One region of the Vreelandella sp. EE27 genome, then DNA from elsewhere that is predicted to be linked to it. Evidence: predicted binding sites of a transcription regulator. Region 1 holds the regulator's gene; each other region holds the start of a gene.
The links. Region 1 encodes sigma-54, which starts transcription at its own class of promoters, with help from an activator protein. Its sites were predicted from a motif close to TGGCACNNNNNTTGCTNT; they were not measured.
Positions count from the first base shown of each region.

Region 2: a site for sigma-54 is predicted at 2,360-2,377, ahead of ACWHVV_RS17070 (urease accessory protein UreD). Genes of this name have one in related genera too.
Region 3: a site for sigma-54 is predicted at 2,133-2,150, ahead of ACWHVV_RS11760 (HAD-IIB family hydrolase). Genes of this name have one in related genera too.
Region 4: a site for sigma-54 is predicted at 2,322-2,339, ahead of ACWHVV_RS02155 (NCS1 family nucleobase:cation symporter-1). Genes of this name have one in related genera too.

Region 1 covers NZ_OZ309109.1:2,211,188-2,215,547, reverse strand. Annotated here, with positions in the region: gene rapZ (RNase adapter RapZ) at 1-255, opposite strand, end outside; gene ACWHVV_RS10660 (PTS sugar transporter subunit IIA) at 301-771, opposite strand; gene hpf (ribosome hibernation-promoting factor, HPF/YfiA family) at 776-1,084, opposite strand; gene ACWHVV_RS10650 (RNA polymerase factor sigma-54) at 1,167-2,579, opposite strand; gene lptB (LPS export ABC transporter ATP-binding protein) at 2,685-3,434, opposite strand; gene lptA (lipopolysaccharide transport periplasmic protein LptA) at 3,445-3,936, opposite strand; gene lptC (LPS export ABC transporter periplasmic protein LptC) at 3,945-4,360, opposite strand, start outside.
Region 2 covers NZ_OZ309109.1:3,639,509-3,643,868, forward strand. Annotated here, with positions in the region: gene ureC (urease subunit alpha) at 1-679, opposite strand, end outside; gene ACWHVV_RS17060 (urease subunit beta) at 676-996, opposite strand; gene ACWHVV_RS17065 (urease subunit gamma) at 1,105-1,407, opposite strand; gene ACWHVV_RS17070 (urease accessory protein UreD) at 1,432-2,316, opposite strand; gene ACWHVV_RS17075 (hypothetical protein) at 2,689-3,027, shown strand; gene ACWHVV_RS17080 (DUF2946 family protein) at 3,194-3,595, shown strand; gene ACWHVV_RS17085 (PepSY-associated TM helix domain-containing protein) at 3,693-4,360, shown strand, end outside.
Region 3 covers NZ_OZ309109.1:2,477,071-2,481,430, reverse strand. Annotated here, with positions in the region: gene ACWHVV_RS11770 (hypothetical protein) at 1-559, opposite strand, end outside; gene ACWHVV_RS11765 (OmpA family protein) at 715-1,785, shown strand; gene ACWHVV_RS11760 (HAD-IIB family hydrolase) at 2,212-3,141, shown strand; gene ACWHVV_RS11755 (glycosyl transferase) at 3,200-4,360, shown strand, end outside.
Region 4 covers NZ_OZ309109.1:442,977-447,336, forward strand. Annotated here, with positions in the region: gene hydA (dihydropyrimidinase) at 1-936, opposite strand, end outside; gene ACWHVV_RS02150 (nitrilase-related carbon-nitrogen hydrolase) at 967-1,833, opposite strand; gene ACWHVV_RS02155 (NCS1 family nucleobase:cation symporter-1) at 2,424-3,926, shown strand; tRNA gene ACWHVV_RS02160 (tRNA-Sec) at 3,944-4,041, opposite strand; gene selB (selenocysteine-specific translation elongation factor) at 4,069-4,360, opposite strand, start outside.

The DNA.
Region 1 (4,360 bases):
CACCTGCACCCGGGTACTGCCGGATTTGATGTCCTGAAGCAGGGCCGGAAAGCGCTCCAGGGCCGTGGGCAGGTTGCGCGCATCGATACTCACCGCCAGGTGCGTGCGCTCGCCTTGCTGTCTTAGCTCATCGACCAGTGAACCCAGCAGCATGGCCGGCAGGTTGTCGATGGCGTAGTAGCCCAGGTCCTCCAGCGCCTGAAGCGCAATGGACTTTCCCGACCCGGAGCGGCCGCTGATAATCACCAGTTGCATAGTGTTTCTCTTCGGTCTGTAGGGCTGGGTGGGTAGGGCCTGGTTCTAGCTGCCCGTTTGCTCGCGAATTTTGGCGGTGACGATCTCCAAAAGCTCGCGCTGGCTCTCGCATTTGCGAAACTGTGCGCGGGTGGCGACGTCATTCATGATGGTGGCGACCTGACCCAACAGCGCAAGGTGGGTGTCGTCGGCCTCTTCCGGCACCAGCAGTACAAACACCAGGTCCACCGGGTCGCCGTCGATAGCGTCGAAATCCACCGGTTCGGCAAGCTTTAAAAAGCCGGCGATAGGAGCGCTGCAGTGAGGGCTGCGGGCGTGGGGAATCGCGACCCCATTCCCAATGCCGGTACTGCCTAGTCGCTCGCGGCCGATCAAACGGCTGAACACTTCCTGGCTATCCAGGCTGGGCGTATTTTGGGCGATGAAGGTGCTGAAGAACTCCAGCACGCGCTTTTTGCTGCCCCCGGGGACGTCGAACAGCACGCGCTCCGGGGGGAGTATGGTTTCCAGGGTCATCGATTTAACGCACGCCAGCGCCCTGGGCGCGAGCTTGTGCTTTTTCCTTGTGTTTTACGAGTTGGCGATCGACCTTGTCGGCCAGCGCGTCAATGGCGGCGTACATGTCGTTGTCCTGGGCTTCGGCGTGCAAATCGGCGCCGGCCGCGTGGAGGGTGCAGGCGGCCTGCTGACGCTCTTTCTCGATGGAAAGCGTGACATGAACGGTAGTGATGTTGTCGTAGTGACGCTCGATACGTTCGAGTTTTTCGTTAACGTAATCGCGCAGAGCGTCGGTCAGTTCCAGGTGATGGCCCGTAATGTTGACTTGCATCGACGTACTCCTAATCCAGGACTGTCCTTTGATTGTAACCCTTTTTCTACCATTGCAAAGCCCCGGCGGCCAGTTTCACTTTTTAACGCAAACGCCGCCGTTCGCTGGAGGAGGGAATCCCCATGGCTTCGCGGTATTTTGCCACCGTGCGCCGCGCTACGCTAATGCCGCCATCTTCCAATAGCGACACAAGGCGGCTGTCCGAGAGCGGCTTGCCCGGCGTCTCTTCTTGAATCAGTTTTTTCAACCGGGCACGGATCGCGGTACTCGAGTGGCTGTCGTTGCCGTCATGACCGCTCACCTGGCTCGAGAAGAAGTACTTGAGCTCGAATACGCCGCGGGGGGTGTGAATGTATTTTTGCGTCGTCACCCGTGAAATCGTCGATTCGTGCATCTCCACGGCCTCGGCGATATCGGCGAGTATCAAGGGTTTCATGGCCTCTTCGCCGCGCTCCAAAAAGCCCAGCTGGCGAGCGATGATCTCGCGACCGACGCGCAACAGGGTATCGTTGCGACTCGACAGGCTCTTGATCAGCCAGCGCGCCTCTTGCAGGTGCTCTTTTAAAAACTGGTTGTCCTGGCTCTTGTCCGCTCGCTTGATCAGGCTTGCGTAGTCCGGCTGGACGCGCAGCCGTGGAAGCGCTTCGGGGTTGAGCTCGAGGTGCCAGCCTTCGTTATCGTGGCGCACCACCAGATCCGGGGTGATGTAGCTTTCGTTGGTGACGCCATATGCGCTGCCCGGGCGCGGGTCGAGGCTTCTGATCAGCCCGATGACGTCATCGAGCTGCTCGTCGTCGAGCCCCAGGCGGCGCTTCAAAAGGCGCAGGTCGTCCTTTCCGAGGGCTTCGAGAAACTGGCGCACCAGGCGTTTGGCGGGCACCAGAAGCGGCGTGTCGTCGGCCAGGGTGGCGAGCTGGAGCATCAGGCATTCGCGCAGGTCGCGGGCGAAAACGCCGGTGGGTTCGAACTGCTGCATACGCATCAGCGTGTTTTCCACCTCGCGCTGACTCAAACCTTCGAGCCCCTGGGCCTTGAGCCCTTCGCGAATATCGTTGAGAGGCTGGGTGAGGTAGCCGTTGGGGTCCAGCGCGTCGATCAGGCTTTCGGCAATGGCGTACTCGCGCTCACTGGCGTCGGTCATGGCCAACTGCCAGAGCAGATGGCCATGCAGGCTTTGGCCCGCCGCCTGGCGCTCGAAATCCGGCCCCTCGCTGCCGGCGCTGGCCGCCATGTCCTGATAGGTGTCGGACCACTCGCTATCGATGGAGAGTTCGCTGGGGATGCTCTCTTCCCATTCGGCTTCGGCGGTCTCGGTCACGCTCTCTTCGCCAAACTCGTCCTCTTGCTCCAGCAGCGGGTTGGCGTCGAGCGCCTGCTGAATTTCCTGGCGAAGATCGAGGGTGGAGAGCTGCAGCAGGGCAATGGCCTGCTGCAGTTGAGGCGTCATGGTCAGCTGCGTGCCGACCCGCAGCTGTAAAGAGGCTTTCATGACCATTGAAGAACCACTCGTTACTCGTAAAGCTCCACCCTAGTGCGAGTTGGGGTCCGGCGCAAGTGCAATAAATATGCCACTACACGGAACTTTAGGATTGGCGATGGTTTAGAGGCGGAAATCGGCGCCCAGGTAGACCTCACGAACCTTCTGGTTATTCAAAATGGCGGTTGAGTCGCCGCTTGCGATGATGTGGCCGTCACCCACGATATAGGCGATATCGCAAATATCCAGCGTCTCGCGCACGTTATGGTCGGTGATCAGCACTCCGATGTGGCGTGCCTTGAGAGCCAGGATGATCGACTTGATCTCGCCGACCGAGATCGGATCGACCCCGGCGAAGGGTTCGTCGAGCAAAATGAACGCGGGGTCGGTGGCAAGCGAGCGGGCAATCTCCACGCGGCGGCGCTCGCCGCCGGAAAGGCTCATGCCTAAGTTGTCGCGGATATGGGTAATGTGGAAATCGTCGAGCAATTGCTCCAGGCGCGCTTCCCGGCCGCGGCGGTCCAGCTCCTTGCGCGTTTCCAGAATCGCCAAGATGTTATCGGCCACCGACAGCTTGCGAAAAATCGATGCCTCTTGGGGGAGGTAACCGATGCCGGCGGTGGCGCGTTCGTGCATCGGTGCCCGAGTCAGGTCGCGCTCGTCGATCCCCACCGTACCGGCATCGGCCTTGACCAGGCCTACGATCATGTAAAACGAGGTGGTCTTGCCCGCCCCGTTGGGCCCGAGTAGGCCCACCACGCTGCCTTGGGTGATCTCCAGGTTGATGTCTTTTACCACCCGGCGGCGCTTGTAGCTTTTGGCGAGGTGGCGGGCGTGAAGCGTTTTGACCGCCCCAGATTGCGTGCTCGACACGGTCATTCTCCTATTGCGCGGGCTGTAGCGTCATGCGGATGCGCTGGTTGTCGCTACCGCTAACGTCTGAGCGCGCCTGAACCACTTCGCGGTCGATGAAGTACTCGAGACGCCCGCCCTGAAAGCGGTCGGCCCGCTGGTGGAGTTCGGCCTGGTCGATAAGCTCGATGCGCCGTTCGCTGACGTGGTAGACGATGCGCCGCGCCCATCCCTCCATCGGGCCTTCGTCGTTTTCGAGCTGGTTGCGAAGGTAGGCGCGCTCGCCGGTGGCCACAGCCTGGGAAAGCTCGCCGGCGTCGTTGCGCGAGATTTCGACCCGGTCGCCGGTAATCTGCATTTCCCCCTGGCGGATATCCACATTACCGGAGTAGACGGCAGTACCCGCGCGCTGATCAAGATCGAGCCGGTCGGCTTCGACTTCGACGGGGGCCTGGCTTGTCTGGGCGGCGGCGCTCAAAGGCAGGGCCAGTACCAGTAGCGCGGTACGTAAAAACGGGTGCATAACGACTCCTAAGGCGTTGAGCGGGCGGGCGGGTGAGTACCGCGTACGTTATCGGTGAGCCGGACCTGGCTCGTGTCGAGCCAGACATCCATGCGGTTGGCGCTCATCTGCTGAGGGGGCTGCTGTAAAAGGGCCGGTGCCTCGGTGTAGGCGTGGCGGTCGATGCCATCGTAGTGTAGCCGCTCGGTATCGAGCTGCCAGCCCTCGTCCGGGGCGAGTAGCCTGGCCGAGCCCTCCATGATCAACGACTGGCGCTCGTTTTGCAGTATGCCGTGGTCGGCGCTGGCGAGCCACTGGCGCTGGTCGGAATCGAATAGCGTCGCCCGCGGCGCGTCGGCCTCGGTCAGCGCTTGCTGAGGCGTATGGACCAGGTGCGGCGTTTGAAGGCGTTGGGTGACGCTGCCGGTTTCGCCAAACAGCGTAA
Region 2 (4,360 bases), 1.4 Mb from region 1:
TGGTGCCCCAGTCCTCGTGAAGCTTGAGGCCCATGGCACCGGCTTCAAGCTGCGCTTCCAGGCCTTCCGGCAGGCTGGCGTTGCCCTTGCCGAGCAGGCCGATGTTCATGGGCAGGTCGTCCACCGCCTGGAGCATCTTGCCGATGTGCCAGGCGCCGGGCGTACAGGTGGTGGCGTTGGAGCCGGTGGCCGGGCCCGTACCGCCGCCCAGCATAGTGGTCACGCCGCTCATCAGCGCCTCTTCCACCTGCTGGGGGCAGATGAAGTGGATGTGCGCGTCGATGCCGCCGGCGGTGAGAATCTTGCCTTCCCCGGCGATCACTTCGGTGCCGGGGCCGATGACGATCTCGACGTCCGGCTGGGTGTCCGGGTTACCGGCCTTGCCGATCGCCGCGATGCGCCCGTTTTGCAGACCGACATCGGCCTTGACGATGCCCCACCAGTCGACAATCAAGGCGTTGGTGATCACGGTGTCCATCACCGCCTCATCGACGCGCTGGCTCTGGCCCATACCGTCGCGGATCACCTTGCCGCCACCAAATTTTACTTCGTCGCCGTAGTGGGTGGCATCACGCTCGACTTCGATCCACAGCTCGGTGTCGCCCAGGCGCACACGGTCACCCACCGTGGGGCCGTACATGTCCGCGTAGGCCTGGCGGCTGATTTTATTGGTCGTCATTGATTGTCTCCTTCCAGCGGCCCCATCACGTCACCGCGAAAACCGTAGATCTCGCGCTTGCCGACGAACGGGATCAGCGTGACTTCCCGGGTCTGGCCCGGCTCGAAGCGAATGGCGGTGCCTGCCGCCACGTCCAGACGAAAACCGCGGGTCTTGTCGCGATCGAACACAAGCGCCGGGTTGGCCTCGGCAAAGTGGTAGTGCGACCCCAGCTGCACCGGCCGGTCGCCGGTATTGGCGACCTCCACCGTGATGCGCTCGCGGCCCACGCACAGCTCGATATCGCCCTCTTTTAACTGATATTCGCCAGGAATCATGGCGCTCTCCTGTTTTTTGTGACAGGTGAGTAGTGAATGGTAAGTGGTGAGTGGTGGTATCAACCCCATGATTCACGCATACGCAAAGCACTACTCACGATTCACGATTCACACAATCGGCGTATGGACGGTCACGAGTTTCGTGCCATCGGGAAACGTGGCTTCGACCTGCACCTCATCGACCATCTCGGCCACGCCATCCATCACGTCCTCGCGGCTGAGGATCTCGCGGCCAAAACTCATCAGCTCCGCCACGCTCTTGCCGTCGCGGGCGCCTTCGATAATCTCAAAGCTAATCAGCGCCACCGCTTCCGGGTAGTTGAGCTTCAGGCCACGTGCGCGGCGCCGCTCGGCCAACTGGGCGGCGGAAAACAGCAGCAGCTTGTCTTTGTCTCGTGGGGTCAATTCCATGGGGCGTCGTCCTTAAAAGAGGGATTACGTTAACCAGATGCGCGGCGTATGGGCCTCGCGCTCGATCAGGCGCGGGCGCAAAAGCCGCCAGGCTTGCTCGCAAAGCGCCCAGGCTTCATTACGTGATTGGCCCAGAAAACGCAGCAGCAGCACGCCGTGGCGCTGCGTGACCGCCCAGTGCGGGCTATCCGGCAGCGCCTCGCGCAGCGCCTCGACGGCTTGCTGATTATCATCGAGCCCTACCGCCCACAGCGTGGCCTGCACGGTGGCACCGCCCTGGCCCCAGCGGCCCACAAAGCGCGGGTGTAATGGGTCCAGCGGCTGGCGCTCGAGCCATAGGGGCTTGCCATCCTGGGTCAAACGAAAGTGCTGCTCGATACGCCCGGAAACGAACGGCAATTCGCTTGCCGGGCGGCCCAGCGCCATGACTTCCCAACCAAGGCATTTAGCACTGCCGTGAAGGGCGATATGGGTGTGCTGCTCGCCTTTCGAGCCATCAAAAGCAATGGTTTCCTGGGGCAGCCACTCGAGCACCGCGCCGTCGTCCACGGTGAGCCTGGTACGCTGGGTCCAGGCCACGCCCTGGCTGTCCGCCTTATAGAGCTTGTTGGCCGCGGGCGTGGTCAAAAGCGCGTGGGCGCCGGGCTCAATATGGGCGCTAATGGTCAGCGCATCGCCGCTGACCAGGCCCCCGGGTGGGTGCAGCACGTAAACGTGGCACGCCTGGCCACGGCCTTCCGGGTAGAAGGGGCGTTGTACGCGAAGTGGACCCTGGTGGCGCGCCTGGACCAGACGCGTGGCGCCGTCGCGGTGGGCGAAAACCAGGCCCAGTGAAGCCGCCCAACGGCGACTTTTATCGAAGCGGTGGCCGGAAGACGCGAGCGAAGGTGCGCTATCGCATAAGGTCATAGGAGCTGTCGCTTTTGTCCGTTAAACAATCCGTTCACCTGGAAATGCAATTAATGCGCCAAAATGGTGAAACGTCTCGGCGCGTGCTCGAATCCAGCATTGGAATGCTATCTCAAGAATCGCGGCTATCTTCTCGCACCAAAAAAGAACAAATAAACACTATCGCGCACCAAAAAGTGGCAACGCTACTGGCGTAATGCACTGTTCGAGTCACCTTTTTGACGCCAGGGTCGACTGTTTGCCCTGCGCATTCAATGTTGGGCACTCGCTAAAGTTACTAGACAACCTTTTCCTGTAGCGTTTATATAAGAAAGCTTGTCAAAAGCTAATCAAGCTTCGCCTTTAACCCATCACCTTTAAAGAGTCTTATTCATGAAACTATCCACGTTGTTGACCGCTAGCCTGCTTGTTGGCGTGATGAGCAGCTCCGTTGCTGCAGAGCCGCTGCCCGAAGGCGCCGTCCAGCCAAGCACCCTTGCCAACCAGCAGTTGATGCAAGATGCCATGACCGGCGTTGCCGCCAAGGTCGACATGATGGGCTGCGACACCCCTGAAGAGCTCTATCCTTACGTGATGGCCATGCCCGAGGGAAGTGAGGGCGCCCAGCAATGGAAGGAGCTTTGGATGGTGCAAGGCTGCGATAGCGAGTTTCCTGTCGAAATTCGCTTCAGTGAAGCGGGGCCCAACGCCGCAGATTACGTGATTGAATAACGCTATCGCCGCTGGCGCTTTCGGTTCTTGACCAGGCGGCACGCACGCCGCCTGATGGCCATGTGACAAAAGACCACCTGGGCAATACTGCCCATTGAACAACTTTGCGTTACGATCTAGCCATTCCCCGCCAACGACCTCGTGGCTCATCAGGATAGATCGCTTCGTGCAGTTACAACGCTCAACAGGCAAGCACTGGTATCGCATAGCGCTTTGTATGGCGCTGGTGGCGATGCTGTTGCTGCTGGTGGGCCCGCTGATCTCACAGCTTCAAGCGCACGATCATGCCCACCACGGCGGCCATCAAGAGCCTTCAGGGCTGGGTCACGAAGGGCATCACGCCCACCACGGGCAGCAGAAAGCCCCACCCGAGCCGATCTTCACCTGGTTTCACGAGTGCGGCTACTGCTCGATCTGGCAGCAGTTCCCCTCTGCCCACGCGCTTTTGCCCACCATTGCCCGGCAGGCGTTCATTCACCAGGCCCCCTTGCCGCAAATGCCGTTGCAGGGGTTTGCCTCCCTCGATCACTACCGTCACGCACCTCCCCGCGCACCGCCGGCTGCCTAGCGACTCGTCTCTCAATTTCTGATCGCCTGACGGCTTTTGACCGCCAGGCGCTTGTCGCTATCAAAGCGCCCATTAATCGGGCGCTCAAGGAGCCGTGATGTCATCTCACGCCACTACCCCGTCGACGGCGGAAAAGCCGTTCGATATGTACCTCGCCGTCTGGCGCTGGCATTTCTATGCTGGCCTTCTGGTCCTGCCGTTTTTGATTATGCTGTCGATCACCGGCGCACTTTATCTCTTTCATCATGAGATCGACGCCATCGTTCACGCCGACGTCAAACGCGTGGAGGCTCAAGCGAGCACCGCTGCGCCCTCGGCGCTGGTGAGCGCGGCCCTCGAAGCACAGCCAGGCACGGCCCTGAAGTACACCGCCCCGGCCACTCCGGAAAGCTCGGCGGAAATCACCGTGCGCACCCCACAAGACGAGCGCCTGGCGGTGTATGTAAACCCCTACACCGCCAACGTGCTCGGCACGCTGGACGACCAGGGCACCCTCATGTGGACGGTGCGCACCCTGCACAGCCTCAAGTTTTTCGGCGCCACGCCGCGCAAGCTAATCGAGATCACCGGCGGCTTCGCGATTCTGCTGGTGCTGACCGGCATTTACCTGTGGTGGCCCCGGCGCCAAGCCAACGGCGGTGTGGTCAGCGTGCGCGGCACGCCGAAAAAACGCGTGTTCTGGCGCGATTTGCATGCGGTGACGGGGTTGTTCGTCGGCGGCTTCATCCTGTTTCTGGCGATCACCGGGATGCCCTGGTCCGGGGT
Region 3 (4,360 bases), 270 kb from region 1:
CGCCATCGATGATTTGCGTTGTGACGATGATCTCTTCGTTGCCGGTGTGCGTCCAGCTACCGCTGGTGATATCCGCCGCGACCCCCGCCGGAATCAGCCCCAGCGCCGGTTCGCTCCAACGGTTGATCGGAATCGTGGCCACGGCGATGCCCGCCGTTAGAGCGGTGAACGCGCCTACCGGCGGGCGGATAAAGCCGCGATCGCGATGCTCGACGACCTCGACATCGATAACGACCTCGGCGCTGTTATCGGTGGGGTTCATGGTCACGTTGGCGCCTCGGGTGACCAGCTCGCTGGTCAAAAAGGTGCGGAAACCGCGGCCAAACTCGCCGCCGCTGTAGGCTACGTAGCCGTCCGGCTCTTGGTCTTGAATATGTAGGTCGCGAAACCGTACGCGCTCGCGCTGAAGGATCTGGCCCGCTTCATGGCGTGCGAGTATTTCCCAGTGGTGAGCGGCCTGCATGCGCTGCTGCTCCGAATAGGGGTAGGTCGTCGCAATCGGCGCTTGCGAGGTATTGGCGTAAAAGCAGCCGCTCAGGGTAAGACTCAACAGTCCCACGCCAAGCGCGCCTCCCAAACGCGTTGTTCCAGCTAAAAGGCGGGTATACACCGGCTAGTTCCTTCTCTTCACAAAAGGTGTTTTTGATAGACTTGTCGGCCACGTCTATATTCCATCGGCCAACGGGTAGAAAACTTGAATGAGTAGAGACACCTATGCTTGAAGACCACCGCGGAGGTCCGCGCCACGACTCGTTGCTGTCCGCGTACCCGTCGGACGATGGCAACAGCGGCTGGATGATCAGCTATATCGACATCATGACGCTGCTCGTCGCGCTGTTTGTGATCATTATCGCCGCAGCGAATGTAAGTCCTGGCTGGTCAAACGACGACCCGCTGGATTTATCGACCAGCGACGCGCCGGATATTCACCAGCCCGAGCTTCGTGTGCCATTGCCGGAAACGCTAGAGCGTACCCCCGCGCCGGTGGCGTGGGGGCTGAGCCCCGCTGCCATTAGCGCCTCGCTTGGCGTGGTGGGGCCGTTACCTCGCAGGCCCATAGCGTCGCCGGCACAAGCACCGGTAGAAGCCCTGCCTCCCCCTGCGCTGCTGGCCCGCCTGGCGCCTGGCGCTCAAGTCGATGCGCTGGATATTGACGAGCCTGCGCCGGTTTTTGAGTGGCTGCTTCCCACGCCGCTCTTTACCGCCCAGGCCACGGCACGCCAGGGCAACGATACGCGTCTAACGGGCAACTCGGCCCTAGCCGACTACATGGTGATTCTAACCGATCAGCCGCCGGTAAACGCGATTGCCTTGAGCGACGAGGCCATCGAAGGGGCGGTGAGCGCCGCCGAGGGCTTGAACGAGCGCGTCGCCGACTCGCTTTATCTGCCAAGTTTGGAGGGGGTCGAAGTAGCGCGTGTCGCCGAAGGGATTAGCCTGCGCGTGCAGGATCAGCTGCTATTTCCCTCGGCCACCTCGGAGCTCACCGAAAGCGGCGCTTCTTTGGTGGATAGCCTGCTGGAAACCATTCAGCGCTTTGATGGCGAAGTATGGGTCGAAGGCCACTCGGATAGCCAGTCGATCAATACGCCGGAGTTTTCCTCCAACTGGGCGCTCTCCAGCGCCAGGGCCATCGCCATTGTTGAAGCGCTCGAGGCAGCCGGCGTCGAGGCTTCGCGGTTGCGGGCAGTGGGGCTCGCCGCGACGCGCCCGCTCGAGGACAACACCACGGCGGATGGCCGCGCGAGAAACCGCCGGGTCGAGGTCGTCATTCACGTGGAGTAACGTACCGGCAAAAAAAGACCCGCCGGGGGAGGGCGGGTCACTAAGGGCTTGGCTCGATGTATTCTGCTGGCGTCAGGTGAGGGGTGTACAAGGCCGTCAGCAGGTACAAGTTGAGTATAGACATTTTGGCGTTTCTGCCAAGCATTTTTTGAATGTTTTTTTATGCCTTGTTAAAGCATTGTTAAAGTTTTACCGTTTTTAAGTGATAACCCACGAGGCATCGAGCCAGAATGCGAGACTTTATTTGCATCAATGTGGTGCAAAGTAGCTGCCCCGTTCTGGTGCTCGTAACTTTGCGTCACAGCACTCGCTTTTTATCTTTTTGAAAGTAAACAAAATACGCTGTGTGGCACGTAATCTGCTTGGTGGCTAATTCACAGCGCCGCCCGTCCATATCGGGTGGCCTAAAACGCGAGCAGGTGCGCCATGCCGGAACACGTCCCAACACAACGATCGGCCCAGGAGCCTGGCAGCAGAGCGCTGGACCCCGCCTTCGAGCCGCGCTTGCTGGTAACGGACCTGGACGGTTCTTTGCTGGACCATGACAGCTACGACTTTTCACCGGCCAGAGCGTCGCTCATTCGGCTTGGCGAGCTGGGGGTGCCCGTCATCCCCGTGACCAGTAAGACCCGCGCCGAGCTGATTCCGCTGCGCGAGGCCCTCAAGCTCACCTCCACCCCCTTTGTCGCTGAAAACGGCGCGGTGATCGGCTTGCCGCCGGGCTGGTGCCATCCAAGCCTGGACCGCCCGGGCGACGCCAGAGACGGCATCGTCATCAAACATACCGGGGTGGATGCCCGCTTCATTCGCGCGCGACTGAACGTATGGCGTGAGCGCCTGGGCGTGCGCTTTACTCGTATGGGTGAGATGTCCGTCGAACGGCTCATCGAACTGACCGGGTTGGATGAGGCGCGCGCCAATGCCGCGCGCCAGCGCGAAGGCAGCGAGCCGCTAATCTGGGAGGATGACGACAAGGCGCTGGAAGGTTTTCGTCAAGCGCTTGAAAGCGATGGCCTGGCGCTGACCCAGGGCGGGCGTTTTCATCATGTAATGGGCGCGGCCTCGGACAAAGGCAGCGCCGTGAACTGGCTGATCAAGCGCTTTAGCGCCCTGCGTGGGCGGGCGCCACTTACCCTGGGCCTTGGCGATGGGCCCAACGATGTCGAAATGCTCGAGGCCGTGAACCAGGCGGTGGTCATCAAGGGACGTCACCGCTTGACCGTGGCCCCCGCCAACCCGCTTTTATATCGCACCCATGCAGAAGGCCCCGAGGGCTGGGTCGAAGGCCTCATGTACTGGTGGGGCCAGGCAGACGAACGCTTGGCCGTGGCCGAAGACGACGCCACGACGGGATAAATTGGGTCCTGGGGCCTTTTAAAGTCAATGCCGGACGATACGCCAGAGAGGGCACACCATGAGCGATTTTCATCAAAACGGTTTAGTGACGGACTTTCACAACTTGACGCGGCGTCCCGTCGAGGATCTCGAGAGAGACCTGGCTGACTTTGCCAAGCGCCGCCCCATGGGGCTCATTCTACCGTCGCTTTTTTCCGAGCTCGAGGGGCCGGCGCTGTCGGCGATCATCGACGAGCTCAAACACGTTCCCTACCTTGGCGAAATCGTGATCGGGCTCGACCGGGCCGACCGCGAACAGTTCTTGTACGCCCGGGAATTTTTCTCCCGTCTGCCGCAGCATACGCGCATCCTTTGGAATGACGGACCGCGCCTGCGCGCGCTGGACAGCGAACTCGAAGAGCTCGGTCTGGGGGCACTGGAGCCGGGTAAAGGACGCAACGTGTGGTACTGCGCGGGTTATATGCTCGCATCGAACCGCTCGACGGTGGTAGGGCTTCACGACTGCGATATTTTGACCTACGACCGTGGGCTGCTGGCGCGCTTGATGTACCCGGTAGCCCATCCGCGCTTCAACTACAGCTTCTGTAAGGGGTACTACCCGCGTATTGCCGAAGGCAAACTCAACGGCCGCGTTTCCCGGCTAATGGTCACACCGCTTCTACGCGCCCTGAAAACCGTCTGCGGGCCGCTGCCGTATCTGGATTATCTGGACAGCTTTCGCTATCCGCTCTCCGGCGAGTTCGCCATGCGCCGTGACGTGCTGGAAGGCATTCGTATTCCGGCGGATTGGGGGCTCGAGATAGGCGTACTCTCGGAACTTCAGCGTAACTATTCGATGCGCCAGATCTGTCAGGTGGACATCGCCGATGCCTACGACCATAAACATCAGCCGGTCAGCGAAGAAGACGCAAGCGGCGGGCTCAACCGCATGAGTCTGGATATCGCCAAAGCGCTTTACCGCAAACTCGCCACCCAGGGCGTGATTTTCAGCAGCGAGGATTTCCGCACGCTCAAGGCGACTTATTACCGTCTGGCGCTCGATTTGATCGAAGCCTACGACCACGACGCCACCATGAACGGACTGAGTCTTGACCGCCACAGCGAAGAGCAGGCGGTCGAGCTTTTTGCCAGCAACCTGCTGGAGGCGGGCAACCTGTTTCTGGACAACCCACGCGAACGCCCTTTCATCCCCAGCTGGAGCCGCGTCCAGGCCGCCGTA
Region 4 (4,360 bases), 1.8 Mb from region 1:
GGTTTGCAGGTTGCCGGACTGCAGGCCGTGCCAGAGCGCCTCCTGGTGGCCTTTCGGGCGAAAGGGCGGGCTCATTACGTGGGCCGCGGCGGTGGCCCAGTCCGGGTTCTGGTAGACGCTGTCGTCGATCATCAAATGCCCGGCCAGCGCCTCGCCAAATACCGCGTGGCCCTGGCGTCGGGCGTAGGCGATCTCGTCCACCGCGTCTTTGGTCGAAACGTGAACCAGATACACCGGCGCGCCTAACGTACTGGCGATACGGATGGCGCGGCTGGCCGCCTCGCCCTCCACTTGCGGTGGGCGGGAAAGCGGGTGCGCCTCGGGCCCGGTCATGCCCTGGGCGAGCAGTTTCTGCTGCATGTGGTAGACCAGCTCGCCGTTTTCGGCGTGCACCGTGGGCACCGCGCCCAGCTCCAGGCAGCGCGAGAAGCTCTCCACCAAAATATCGTCGGTGGCCATGATCGCACCCTTGTAGGCCATGAAGTGCTTGAAGCTGTTTACACCGTGCTCGCGTACCAGCGTGCCCATCTCCTCCTTGACGCTCTCGTCCCACCAGGTGATCGCCACGTGAAAGGCGAAGTCGGTGGCGGCTTTCTCCGCCCAGCCCTGCCAGGTGTCGAACGCCTCCAAAAGCGACTGCCCGGGCTGGGGGATGACGAAATCGATGATCGTCGTCGTGCCGCCGGCCATGGCCGCGGCGGTGCCAGTGTAAAAATCTTCGCTGGCCACCGCGCCCATGAAGGGCATCTGCATGTGGGTGTGCGGGTCGATGCCGCCGGGCATGACCAGCTGGTCCGTGGCATCGATGACCTCGCAGCCCTGAGGCGTATCCAGATCGACTCCGATCGCTTCGATCTTGCCATCCACGCAGAGGACGTCGGCGCGGTAGGTGTCGGCATGGGTGACGACCGTGCCGCCCTTGATCAATAGGCTCATTGCGTTACTCCTGCTTATCCAGTCGCTTGATTACTCGCTGTCGGTCAGGCGCGTGTAGGTCTCGGGGCGGCGGTCGCGGAAGAACTGCCAGTTGTTGCGCGCCTCGCGCACCGCGTCCAGGTCGATCTCGTGGACGAGCAGCTCGTCCTCGGTGGCGCTGGCCTGAGCTTCGATCTTGCCGCGCGGGTTGACGATGTAGCTCGAGCCGTAGAAGTCGCCGATGTTCCAGGGCGCCTCGGTGCCCACCCGGTTGATGGCGGCGATGAAGCAGCCGTTAGCGGCGGCAGAGGCGGGCTGCTCGAGCTCCCAAAGGTATTGGGAAAGCCCGGCGACCGTGGCGGAGGGGTTGAAGATGACCTCGGCGCCATTGAGCGCCAGCGCCCGCCAGCCTTCAGGAAAGTGGCGGTCGTAGCAGATGTACACGCCAATTTTGCCAAAGGCGGTATCAAAGACCGGCCAATTGGACTGTCCCGGTTTGAAGAAGTATTTTTCCCAGAAGCCGGCGACCTGGGGAATATGCGTTTTGTGATATTTACCCAGGTAGCTGCCGTCGGCATCGAACACCGCCGCAGTGTTGTAGTAAACGCCGGTTTCGGTTTCTTCATAGACTGGCACGATGATCACCATGTGGTGCTCGGAGGCGAGTTTCTGCATCATCTGACAGGTGGGGCCCTCGGGTACCTTTTCGGCGGCGGCGTACCACTTTTCGTCCTGGCTGGGGCAGAAGTACGGTTGGTTGAAGACCTCCTGAAAACAGAGCACCTGAACGCCCTGTTCGGCGGCCTGCCTGATCATCGGCAGATGCGCCTCGTTCATGGCGTCACGAATCTCTGCCGGGTCGGCATCCGTGCTCGCTTTTAGCCCCATTTGAATCAAGCCGATTTTCATTGTTTGCATGCAAGAGCCCTCTCTCGTCGTCACACACCCCGCCCCACTCGATGAGGCGGTTATCCGTTGAAAGTATTGTTAGCGTTAGTGGCGTGCTGTTAAGCCTCTTTTAATCAAAAGGCCGTTGTTGTTTTAAAAGCTGTCCGTGAAGACAGTTTTTAGATTAGTGGTATAAACCCTGCTGTTTCAAGTGTTTTTATAAGCGCCCGTAAGTTTATGATTAATCTTGTTTTAAATCGTTTTTTGTCAACCTGGTGAATCGCTGCACTTATTTACGGCATTTATTTATTTTATTAAAATCATGGTCTTAATGAGTATTATGAGAATTATTTACGTTAACTTGTGCTTTTATGGTGCTTTTTTATTTTTAGGCGTACTCTCTTGATTGAGTGGCTTTTAATAACGCTCACCAAAATAACAACAACCTGTAAAGAGGCGCTTTTTCTGTCGAATAAGTCAGCTTTTTATCAATAAGTTATAAACCATTGCTTACGGTTAGGCATACTTATTGCTCTGGTTTCAGATGACCTGGTTTTAGATGACCGGGTTTTAGCTGACTCAATAACGATAATAGACAGTGGCTCTTCGAGGAGGAACTCATGACCGTTTCAGCATCCCGGATGGTGGATCGAGAAGGATTGATCGAGCTTGAAGTGAATAACGACGTGCGCGATAGCCCGCGCTTCAATGAGGATATCGCCCCCACCACCGCCGCCGAGCGCACCTGGAGTAAATGGAACATAGCCGCGCTTTGGGTGGGCATGGCGATTTGCGTGCCCACCTATACCCTGGGCGGTGTGTTGACGGCGTATTTTGGCCTAAGCGTGGGTGAGGCGCTGTTTGCCATTTTTCTCGCCAACGTCATTTTGCTGCTGCCATTGACGCTCAACGCCTTTCCCGGCACCAAATTCGGCATCCCGTTTCCGATCGTGCTGCGCTCCTCCTTCGGCATTTTGGGCTCCAACGTGCCGTGTCTGGTGCGCGCGCTGGTGGGGTGTGGCTGGTTCGGTATTCAGACCATGTTCGGGGGGCTGGCCATTCACCTGCTGCTGTCGGCGCTGTTTCCCGCCTGGGCGGCGCTTGGCGGGGTCGGCGAGGTGATCGGCTTTTTCGTATTCGGGGCGATGAATCTTTACGTGGTGATTCGCGGGGCGGAGTCGATCAAATGGATGGAGACGCTCGCCGCGCCGTTGCTGCTGCTGGTGGGCGTCGGCTTGATGGTGTGGGCGTGGCCGAACATGTCGATGACCGCGCTTTTGGCCCAGCCACCGTCGCGGCCCGAAGGCGCCTCGGTCTACGGCTACTTCTTTGCGGGCTTGACCGCCATGGTCGGCTTTTGGGCCACGCTTTCGCTGAATATTCCCGACTTTAGCCGTTTCGCCAAAAGTCAGAAGGATCAAATCGTCGGCCAGATCATCGGCCTGCCGCTGACGATGTTCTTCTTTGCCTCGCTCGGCGTGGTGATGACGGCGGCCTCCGAGTCCCTGGTGGGGCAGACGGTGGCGGACCCGGTGCGCCTGATCGGTTTCATCGACAGCCCCTTCTGGGTGATTCTGGCGATGCTGTTGATCGTCGTCGCGACCATTTCGACCAACACCGCCTCCAACATCGTCTCGCCCACCAACGACTTTCAGAACATCGCGCCGAAATTGATCAATCAGACCCGCGGGGTGCTGTTGACCGGGCTCGTGGGGGTGTTATTGATGGGGTATGACCTGCTGCAAAAGGCGGGGGTAATCGCTCAGGGTGTGTCGCTCGAGCAGATGTACTCCAACTGGCTGCTGGGGTACTCGAGCCTGCTGGGGCCGATCGCCGGCATCATGGCGGTGGATTACTTTTTGATCAAAAAGCAGCAGTTGGATGTGCCGAGCTTGTATCAGGATGGGCGCGCTTATCCGGCGGTCAACATCGCAGGCTTTATCGCTTTCGGCGTGCCCGTCGCGCTGACATTGATGGCGCTTTTGACCGGTACGATGAGCTGGTTCTACGACTACGGCTGGTTTACTGGCTCGGCCCTGGGGGCGGTGGTTTACTACCTGGCCAGCACCGTGCTTGGCAATGAGCGCGCGGCGGGGGGCGTTGCGGCGGCGCAATCGCGCTGAGGGGCACGGCCAAAAAATGGCGGAGGAGGGTGAGAGTCGAACTCACCAGGGGCTGCATGGCAGCCCCTACACGGAGTTGAAGTCCGGTCGCCCCACCGGGGAACGATCCTCCTCCTCACACACCAGGAAAGCCTAACGGTTTTTAACGCCACATGCCAGGCTGGCGCAGCTTACGCTCGTCGCGCACGCGCCGGGTATAACCGACGCGGTCGAAGAATTCGAGCTGGGCGATGGCGAGCTTGCGCCCGAGGCCGGTACGGTCGCGGTAGCCGGCGGCGGTGATGGCGCCATGGTCGGCCTCGAGGGTCTCCACCTGTTCGGCCAGACGTTGCAAAGTGGCCAGCGGGTAGAAGTGATCCTTGCGGACCTCGAATAACCGCCCTAAACGCGCATTGGCGCGCAGCACCTCGCGTACGCGGGGCTCATCGAGCTGT